3 regions of the Sphingobium sp. LB126 genome follow, and region 2 is predicted to be linked to each of the others. Evidence: predicted binding sites of a transcription regulator. Region 2 holds the regulator's gene; each other region holds the start of a gene.
The links. Region 2 encodes LexA, which represses DNA repair genes until DNA is damaged. Its sites were predicted from a motif close to GTTCCNCNCTTGTTCT; they were not measured.
Positions count from the first base shown of each region.

Region 1: a site for LexA is predicted at 1,487-1,502, ahead of CAF53_RS07535 (MmcB family DNA repair protein). Genes of this name have one in related genera too.
Region 3: a site for LexA is predicted at 1,761-1,776, ahead of rmuC (DNA recombination protein RmuC). Genes of this name have one in related genera too.

Region 1 is NZ_NETV01000001.1:1,538,998-1,542,271, reverse strand. It holds gene CAF53_RS07550 (PaaI family thioesterase) at 1-242, shown strand, start outside; gene CAF53_RS07545 (DUF1491 family protein) at 232-585, shown strand; gene CAF53_RS07540 (cell wall hydrolase) at 764-1,411, shown strand; gene CAF53_RS07535 (MmcB family DNA repair protein) at 1,514-2,008, shown strand; gene CAF53_RS07530 (ankyrin repeat domain-containing protein) at 2,096-2,695, opposite strand; gene CAF53_RS07525 (SCO family protein) at 2,767-3,274, shown strand, end outside.
Region 2 is NZ_NETV01000001.1:2,781,467-2,784,740, reverse strand. It holds gene CAF53_RS27100 (hypothetical protein) at 1-429, shown strand, start outside; gene CAF53_RS13665 (IS1595 family transposase) at 486-1,370, opposite strand; gene lexA (transcriptional repressor LexA) at 1,486-2,160, shown strand; gene CAF53_RS13655 (ComEC/Rec2 family competence protein) at 2,151-3,274, opposite strand, start outside.
Region 3 is NZ_NETV01000001.1:2,104,838-2,108,111, forward strand. It holds gene CAF53_RS10240 (nicotinate-nucleotide adenylyltransferase) at 1-179, opposite strand, end outside; gene rmuC (DNA recombination protein RmuC) at 313-1,746, opposite strand; gene CAF53_RS10250 (hypothetical protein) at 1,984-2,493, shown strand; gene CAF53_RS10255 (aminotransferase) at 2,448-3,274, opposite strand, start outside.

The DNA of each region.
Region 1 (3,274 bases), 1.2 Mb from region 2:
ATGCCGCCAACAGTCTGGTCAGCGACCGGTTCCTATTGACGACCAGCTTCAACCTGCTGTTCACCCGGCCGATCGGACCCGGTCGCATCCGGGCCGAAGGGCGATGGATCAGCGGCAAGCGGCGGGTCTATGTGGCCGAAGCCAGCCTGATCGCTGCGGATGGCGAGGAGGTCGGGCGCGGCACTGGTACTTTCATGCGGTCGCAATTCCCGCTCTCTTCGCTGCCGGGCTATGCCGCCTGACCGACCGACCGGCGCTCGGCTGACCAGCGCGATGCTGGTCGGCATTCTGCTGCGGCGCAGCGCTGCGGAGGGCGGCTTTATCACGATACTCGTCAAGGGCGATGAAATCAGCGGTTCGATCCTGATTCAAGCGCTTGAAAAAGGACGGGAACTCGGCCTCTTCGAGCGCGTTTCTGACTTTGCGGGCGGCTATAGCCTCACCCGTTGCGGTCCGGAGCCGGAAAAGGGCGCTGAGGCCATGGCGCAATATCTTGCGCGCCGGCGACGTTCGGACCCCGATCTGTGGGTCATAGAGCTTGATATCGCGGATGCGGAACGGTTCGCCGCTGAAACGATCTGTTAACCGTTGACTCACTTTCCGCGCGCGGGCACAGGCCTCCGACGCTTTCAACGCGCAGGTTGCCGATTTCGTCCATGGGGGGCGGATGCGGGTAAACACGCAGACGGGGGGCGGCCGGGCGTCGGTGTATTTTGGGGTTTTTTGACGTCCCCGGCCAAGAACCGCACGATTTTGAGTTATAATGAGTTTCCGTCTCAAGGCTGCGATCATCGCGGCATTTGCCCTTTCCGCCACCGCGGCGGTCACTGCGGCCGACATGTCGAGCGCTTCAGAAGCTGCTCCATCGGTCACGTCCCTTCCGGGGATCACTGAGCTCAATGCAGCTCCGGCCGGCGTCAAGCCTGCCGTCACTTTTGCCGCGCCGCGCGAGATCGCGCAGCCGCTGGCCCCTCTTTCCAACAGCGACGATGTGAAGGCCGACAATCTCGCCGCCCTCGTGGATGCGCAAGGCGCCCCTGAGGATGTCGCAGGCGACATGAAGTGCCTGGCCGGCGCCGTTTATTTCGAATCCAAGGGCGAAAGCCTTGAAGGCCAGTTGGCCGTTGCCCGCGTCATCATCAATCGTGCCAAATCCGGCCGCTTCGCCGACAGCCTGTGCGGCGTCGTCTACCAGCCGGGTCAGTTCAGCTTCGTGCGCGGCAATGGTATGCCGTCGATCCGGCTGGGTAGCGAAAGCTGGCGCGAAGCCGTCGCCATCGCCCAGATCGCGATGGACGATAGCTGGGACAGCAAGGCTGAGGGCGCGCTCTATTTCCACGCGCGGCGCGTTTCGCCGGGCTGGGGCAAGCGCCAGCTCGCCGCGATCGACAATCATATCTTCTATCGCTGACGCGCTTTCGCGCCAGGCGCGAAGGGGGTGAAGAAGGGCCGGTTCGGTTGTCTGCCGAATCGGCCCTTTTCTTTTGTTCCCTTCCTGTTCTAAGAACCGGGAATGGAATCCGATCTTTCCGACAGTTGCTCACCCTTGACCGACGGCACGGCGCTGGCCGTGGCGCGAGGCACGCTGCGCCTGTTCTTCCGGCACGACATGAGCGGGATTTTGGAAGTGCCTCTGCCCAATGGCCGGCGTGCCGACATCATGGCGCTGGATGGGGCGGGGCGGATCACCATCGTGGAAATCAAGTGCAGCCGCGCCGACCTGCTCGGCGATATGAAATGGCCGGATTATTTCGACTATTGCGACCGCTATTTCTGGGCAGTGCCGTCGGGTTTCGACCTGTCGCTGTTTGAAAGCGAAGCGCTATGGCCGGGACGGACGGGGTTGATCGTCGCGGATCAATATGACGCCGAACTGGTACGGCCGGCGCCCATGGAACCGTTGGCCGCCGCGCGGCGCAAGGCGGAAACGCTGCGCTTCGCCAGGCGCGCGGCGCGGCGGCTGACGGCGATAACAGACCCGGATCATGCGGCGGAACTGGGCTGGTAGCGCGGGTGAGGGCGGGCATTTCCATTGCACGTCACCCCCGACTTGATCCGGAGTGACGCGATTGGCAAGGTCAGAAACGGGCCGAAATCAGAATATTGGCCCCTGTACCGGGCCCTTGGGCGCAGTCACGGTCTTGGCCGCGCTCAGCGCCTCCACCAGCCCCGGCGTGCGGGAATCGCGCTCTGCATAGTCCCGTGCCGACATACCGGCGATCGAATCGCGTTTGTCGGGATTGGCGCCCTGCGCCACCAGCAGCCGGACGAGCCCGACATCGCGGAGCTGCACCGCGCGGATCAGCGGGGTTTCACCGCTGCCATTGGCCTTGTCGACCTGGGCATTATAGGTGAGCAGGCTGCGCGCTCCTTCCTCGAAACGGGCCTGCACCGCATCCATCAGTGGGGTATTGCCATTATTGTCGGTCAGGTTCGGATTGGCGCCCTTGGCCAGCAAAAAGGTCAGCCATGTATTGTCGCGCCGGGCGACGACCAGGTGCAGCGCGGTGTCGCCCGTGGTGACGTCGCGGCTGTTGATGACGGTGGAGCCGGGCTTCTGGATGAGGTCGGTCACCTTCTGCCCGTCGGCATCCTTGACCGACTTCAGAAAATTGTAATTGTCCGAAAACTGCGCCTGGGCCGCGACCGGCGACAGCAGCGCCAGGGCCAGAGCGGCGGCGCGGCCAACGCCCATCCAAGCCGGAAAACATCCTGTCATTTTGTCCATAGCCCCGTTGGGATTTGCAAATCGGGCCATAGCAGGGCATGGCTGGCGGCGCCATGAACAAAGCTCTGATTTCGCTCGTCCTGCCGCTGATCGCCCTGCTGGCCGCCTGTAATATGGGGCCGGGCGGCAATGCATCAAGCGGGGAAGGGAGCGTTCAGGGCGATCTGCACGGGGCAAGCATCGGCGCGCCCTTCACCCTGACCGATCAGGACGGAAAGAAGGTCCGATGGGAGGATTTCAAGGGCAAATACCGGCTCGTCTATTTCGGCTATACCTATTGCCCGGATGTCTGCCCCGTCGATCTGCAACGCATCGCGCAGGGTTTTGCGAAGTTCGAGAAGGATAAGCCGGCCCTGGCCGCCAAGGTCCAGCCGATCTTCATCAGCGTCGATCCGGAGCGCGACACGCCCGCCGTCCTCAAGACCTATGTCGCGGCGTTCCACCCTCGCCTGATCGGCCTGACCGGCACGCCTGACGAGATCGCCAAGGTGGCGAAGGATTTCGTCGTGCTCTACAACAAGGAAAAGGCGGAAGGGGCGAGCGGCT
Region 2 (3,274 bases):
CGGCTCAGAATAAGATTTATCCGCAAAGTCCGGCGCGTCGATTTAGTTCTGCGCGTATACTCATGCACAGGTCGAGGTCAGCAACCTTTTGAATATGTGCTGAAAATCGCGAACAGCTATAATGCCCAAGCGGGGCAGACACTTGATATTCCAATTGTTGATATGGGCATCCCAACAGCGGGATGGGATCACAAAAGGAAGCGCGGCTGGGGGCCGCTCAAAACAGAGAATTTTATTGGCGGGTCGAGAAACGTAGCCATCCTTGAGTGTCACGGGCGATGGCTGACGCAGCGGAGAAAAATCTATATAGAAATGATCAGTCACGTTGGCCAAAAGCTTTCGCCATGCCTCTATGTCCAAGAGGAGGGCGATGACGTTTTTGATACGTCAGCACAAAACAAGCTTGGAATTTACCGATATGACGGATGATACGAATAAGCGCTTCGACCGACTACTAGATGCAATGGCCCACGGCCACGCGCCTGTCAGCGGGAAAAAGAAACCATTAGGCGATCCAGCATCAGATGCGGAACGTCGCGCATATTGTGGCGAAACTCGAACTCCGCGAGATACTTCGAAAGATGCTTCTCGCTGACATGAATGTGAGTGCCGTTGATCCCGCGCTTTAGCTGCGCCCAAAAACCTTCGATGCCATTCACGGTCGTTCCAGTCGGGCCGACATACTGATCGGCGCTGTGGTTGACGGTCTTGTGCCAGTAGCCCTTGAACTCGCCCAAATTATCGTAGCTGATTAGTTCGTCCGTGTGGATTTCGCTGTAGGGCTTCACGTTGTTGAAAACGTGCGGTTCCAGCGTTGCGCGCTTCCGGTTCGGAACAACGCGGGTGATAACGTCGCCGTTGCGCTCGTGCATTCCGATCACGATGGCCTTGTTGTCACGGTAGTTACCCGCGCCTTTACCTTCCTGCTTGCCGCCGATGTAGGTTTCATCGACTTCCACGATCTTGCCGAAGCCGCCCACCGGATCATCGCCGTCAAATTGTCCCATATATTCGCGGATCATGTGGCACATGCGCCAAGCAGTCTTGTAGGTCACGCCTAGCTGGCGCTCGACTTCCTTGGCGGCAACGCCGTTCCGCGAAGCGCAGAACTGGAACATGACAAAGAACCAATCGCGCAGACTGGTGCGAGTGCGGTCAAAGGGCGTTCCAGCAGTCGGGTAAACCTGCGCGCCGCAATACTCGCAAGCGTAGGAGCGGCGGCCCTTCACGCGGTAGAAATGAGCCGACTTGCCGCACTTCTCGCAATCATGGCGGTTCCCGTAGCGGACGCGCATCAGATGATCGAGGCAGCTATCCTCAGTCGGGAAGCGGTCTTGGAACTGGCGCAGCGTAGGGGCTTTGTTGCTCATGCCTATTCTATGCCATATCCGCTTACTTGTTTCAAGGGGATAATAACCAAGCGCTTGACTTCCCCTTTTTCGTTTCCTATGCGTTCTCCATCCGTTCCAAGGAGGGCAAGCAGGCATGTTGACCATCAAGCAACAGGAATTGCTGAGCTTCATTCAGACCCGGCTGGAGGAGGGAGGCGTGTCCCCGTCCTTCGAGGAAATGAAGGAAGCGCTGGATCTCAGGTCCAAATCCGGCATCCATCGCCTGATCAATGCGCTGGAGGAGCGCGGTTTCATCCGTCGGCTGCCCAACCGCGCCCGCGCGCTGGAGGTTCTGAAACTTCCCGAGGCCATGCATCGCAATGCGCCGAAAGTCATCACGCCGCCCAAGCCGCAACTGGTGGCAAGCGCTCCGATCGCCGCCAATGACGTGCTGGAAATCCCTCTGCACGGACGGATTGCGGCGGGCGTGCCGATCGAGGCCCTGGAAGGGCAGAACATGCTCTCCGTGCCGGCGGCGCTGCTGGGTTCCGGCGACCATTATGCGCTGGAGGTTGCGGGTGATTCCATGATGGAGGCGGGCATTCTCGACGGCGACTTCGCATTGATCCAGCGAACCGACGTCGCGCGGGAAGGACAGATCGTCGTTGCCCTGATCGACGACAGCGAAGCGACGCTCAAATATTTCCGGCGCGAAGGACCCAAGGTCCGGCTCGATCCGGCGAACAGCGCCTATGAGCCGCAAATCTACGATCCGCAGCAGGTCCGCATCCAGGGCAAGCTCGCAGGATTGCTGCGCCGCTATAATTGAGAGGATCGGCGCAGCCTGAACGCGGACCGCGCAATCCAGGGATGCTCGTCATCCACGCTTCTGACGGTGCGGACGAAGGGGACTTCGAGGTCAATGGCCAGCCCTCCGGTCCGCGCAAGCAGGCGCCGGTCCGCTTTCAGCCAGCGTGGACGGCAGGAAACGGGGAGGAACCGGTCGCTGATCACGATATCCGCCCGTGCACAGTCTCGGGCCAGCACCCCGCTCTCGATCCTGGCGCTGCTCCGCGTCACCAGTATGTCCCAGTTCCGTCCATCGCCCTTCAACCGTACCGCACAAAGGTCAGGTGAACAGCGCGATGCTGGCATGGCAGCCATCGCTTCCAGCATACCGTCATAGCCGGCGGTTTCGGCGAGCGCATCGCGCACATAGCCTCCGGCCCTCTCCCGCAAAATAGCCATGCCCCCGCTCGCGGTCCGGACCGCCACATGACGACCGTCTCCCGTTATCAACAAGGTGGGCGGCCCGCTTTTCAGGATCATCGCTACGCCCGCCGCCGCGGGGATCAGCCCTACCCAGCGCCATCGGCTGCGCCACAGCAGGCACCAGAGCAGGCCTGCAAGGATCAGCGCGAAAATCCCGCCGGACTGCGCGGATGATCGCATGATCGCCCAGGGACTGGACGCCACCCCATGCGCAACGAGCAGCAACAGATCGAGCGCGCGTGCAGTGAGCCACCAGAAGGGCGCGCCCCATCCACACAGATCGAACAGCAAGGCGAGCGCTTCCAGCGGCATGATGACAAAGGTGGTGAGCGGAATCGCCACCAGATTGGCGATGGCCCCCAACATTCCCGCCTTGTGAAAATGGAAGATGGCGATCGGCGCAAGCACCAGTTCCACCACCAGCCCCGTCGCCAGCATGGCCAGCAAGTGCCGGCCCAACCGACGCCAACTGGCCTCTTCCCGTGCGGCGATGAAGCCCCGGAAACGCGGATGCTCACCCAACGCGACCAGCGCGACCACGGCGGCGAAGCTCATCTGGAAACTGGGACCCACCAACGCCTCCGGCCAGGCCAGCAGCACCACCAGCGCACCGGCCGCAACCAACCGCAATGTGATGGCGTCCCGCCCCATGGCCAGCCCGCCCAGCACCA
Region 3 (3,274 bases), 680 kb from region 2:
GCACGGGCAAGCCGGGCGGAAAGGGGCGCCATGCCGGCCCTGGGCTTCAGCGGATTGCCGGGCGATACCAGCCACCAGACTTCATCAAGGTCCAGCGCATGCATCGCGAACAGCGAAATGGCTCGATGCCCACCATGCGCCGGATTGAAGGAGCCGCCCAGAAGGCCAATTCGATTCATGCTTCCGCCCATGCCAGTTGGCGCTGGCGGGGGCAAATTTCATCGATGATCAAACCTCCCTGAAATTCCTTAACGGGCTGGATCATATGTAGGTGGCTGAAGCCTTATAATTAGGATGCTAATAATTATGATCCTATTCCGCGGCATCGGGCAGGGCCTCCGGCAATGCACGGACGGCTTCGGCCGAGGCGGGCTCGCGGACGAGCGCTTCCACCGGCTCAAGCTCTTCCAGTTCCTTGCCGCCGGTTTCGATATTGAGGTCGCGCAGCTTGCGGCCCGTCACCAGCACCCGGCTTTCGAAACTGCCGACGAAGCTGTTATAGTCGGCCACCGCGCCGTTGAGCCGGTTGCCGAGCTTCTTGAGCGACCCTGCGGCTGCGGCAAGCCGTTCATAAAGTTCCTTGCCCAGCGCGCCGATCCGCTTGGCCTCGTCCGCCATCTTCTCCTGTCGCCAGACGGCTGCGACGGTGCGGGCGATGGCGATGAGGTTGGTCGGGGTCGCCAGCAGCACCCGCTTGCCGAAGGCATAGTCCCAAAGCTGCGGATCATGTTCCAGCGCGGCCGAGAGGAAATGTTCACCCGGCACGAACATGATGACATAATCGGGCGCCTCGTCGAACTGGTCAGCATAGCTTTTCCGCCCCAGCGTCTCGACATGGGCGCGCATCGCGGCGGTGTGGGCGGACAGGAAGCGCTTCTTCTCCTCATCGCTCTCCGCGCCATAGGCGTCCTGATAGGCATTCAACGACACCTTGGCATCGATCACCAGCGCTCGCCCACCGGGGACGCGCAGGATGGCGTCGGGGCGCAGCCGGCCATCCTCGCCCTCCACGCTGACTTCGGTTTCGAAATCGACATGTTCGCTGAGGCCGCAGGTTTCGAGGACGTTGCGCAACTGCTGTTCGCCCCAGCGTCCACGCGCCTTGGGTGCATGGCGCAGCGAATCGACCAGCCGCTGCGCCTCGGCCCGCACCGCTTCCTGACCCGTCTTCATCGATTCGATCTCGCCGCGCAGGATGCCATAGGCCTCTGTGCGCTGCTGCTCGATCTGGGTGATCTTCTGGTCATAGCGCTGGATCGTCTCGTTGACCGGGTGGAGCAATTGCTTGAGCTGTGCCTCGCTCTTTTCATGCGCCTGCGCCATGCGCTGGTCGGCGCGTTCGAGGAAATGGCTCTGCGCCTGATGCAGCAGCTTGCCGCCAATCTCGCTGAACTGCGCCGAAAGCTGTTCCTTGGCATCCTTGAGCGCGGCGATCTGCGCTTCGAACGCTTCCGCCCGTGCTTGGGTATCGGATCGCAGAGCCGCCAGTTCGCGCGCCGCGACTTCCCTTGCCGAGCGTTCCGTCTCCAGCTTCTGCGCCAGTTCCGCCGCCTGTGCCGTACGCTCCTGAGCCACGACCAGTTCCTGAAGCGCCGCGTTGCGCTGGGCCGAGGCGATGTCGAGCTTGTCCGCCAGATCGGCCTTTTCCGCCGCCAGCGGCGCGACCGACTTGCCCCTCAGCAACCAGCCCAGGCCCAGTCCGACGACCAGTGCGATGAGCGAGAGAATGACGGCCAGGCTGTTCATGGATACCCCTTTATGGAACGAAAGGTGAACCTAGCGGGGCGGTGTCATCGCCGCAAGCCTCGTCATGTCAAGATCGGTGATCGCGGGCGGCGGAAGCGGCATGACGTCATGGCATCCACTCCACGGGCATCAATGCCGTGTTCCCCGCCCTGCTGAAAGTGTATGAGGGGGAAGCACGGGCCCAGGGCGGGCGCATGAGGGGCGCGCCATGCCGCTCCGCTGCTGAAGGGAGGCGTCATGATCCTCGACTTTCTTTCTCTGCCGCAGTTCATCGCGCTGCATGTCGGCGTCAGCCTGATCGGCATATCGAGTGGCCTGATCGCACTTCCGGCCCTGGCCCGGGGTTGGTGGGTGCCGCGCACGCAGGCGATCTTCCTGGTGTCGACGCTGCTCACCAGTCTTAGCGGTTTTCTCTTCCCGTTCCACGGTTTCACCCCCGCGATCGGGGTGGGTGTGATCTCTACCCTTGCCCTCGCGGCGGCCTTTGTCGCGCTGTTCGCCCTCGACCGGGCAGGCTGGGCGCGGGCAGCCTATGCGGTCAGCGCGACCGTGGCGCTGTGGCTCAACCTCTTCGTGCTGGTGGTGCAGGCATTTCAGAAGATAGCGGTGCTGAGCGCCCTGGCGCCGGCCGCCATGCTGGCCATGCAACTGCTGTTGCTGATCGCGATGCTGGTCCTGGGCGCGGCTCTCCTGCGGCGCGCTCAGGCCGACGAAGCGCGAAAGGCGGCGAGGCGGGTCACCGCCTGATCCAGTACCGTGTCCGATTTGGAAAAGCAGAGGCGGACCAGGTGCGTCACCGGATGCGCGGGGTAGAAGGCGGAAATCGGGATGGCGGCGACGCCCGCCTCATCGATGATCCGCTCGCAGAAGGTCACGTCGTCCAGCACGATGCCAGAAGCCGGCAGATCGATGGTCACGAACCAGGTCGCGGCGCTGGCGTTCACGACATAGCCCGCCGCGCGCAGCCCCTCCACCAGCCGGTCGCGCGAGGCCTGATAATCGGCGCGCATCGCGGTGAACCAGCTTTCCGGCTGCGCCAGCCCTTCGGCCACCGCCCATTGCAGATGGGGCGGGGTGGTGAAGGTGATGAACTGATGTGCACGGGCGAGCAATGTGGCGATGGCGGGCGCGGCGCACATCCAGCCGACCTTCCAGCCGGTGACCGAGAATATCTTGCCCGCCGATCCGATCTTCACCGTGCGATCCCGCATGCCGGGAAAGCCCATCAGCGGTTTGTGCGCGATATCGTCGAAGGTGACATGCTCCCACACTTCGTCGCAGATCGCGATCAGATCGCGGGTCACGCAATATTCGGCCAGCAGCGCCAGTTCCTCGTCGCGCAGGGCGATGCCGGTCGGATTCACCGGATTGTTCATCAACAGGAAGCGGGTCTTTTCGGTGACGGCCGCCGCCAACGCCTCGCGCGTGATCCTCCATGCGGGCGGTGTGAGGCGCAGGACGCTCGCCACCCCGCCCGCCCGCTCGATCAGCGGCAGATAGGCGTCGTAAAGTGGTGCCAGGACCAGCA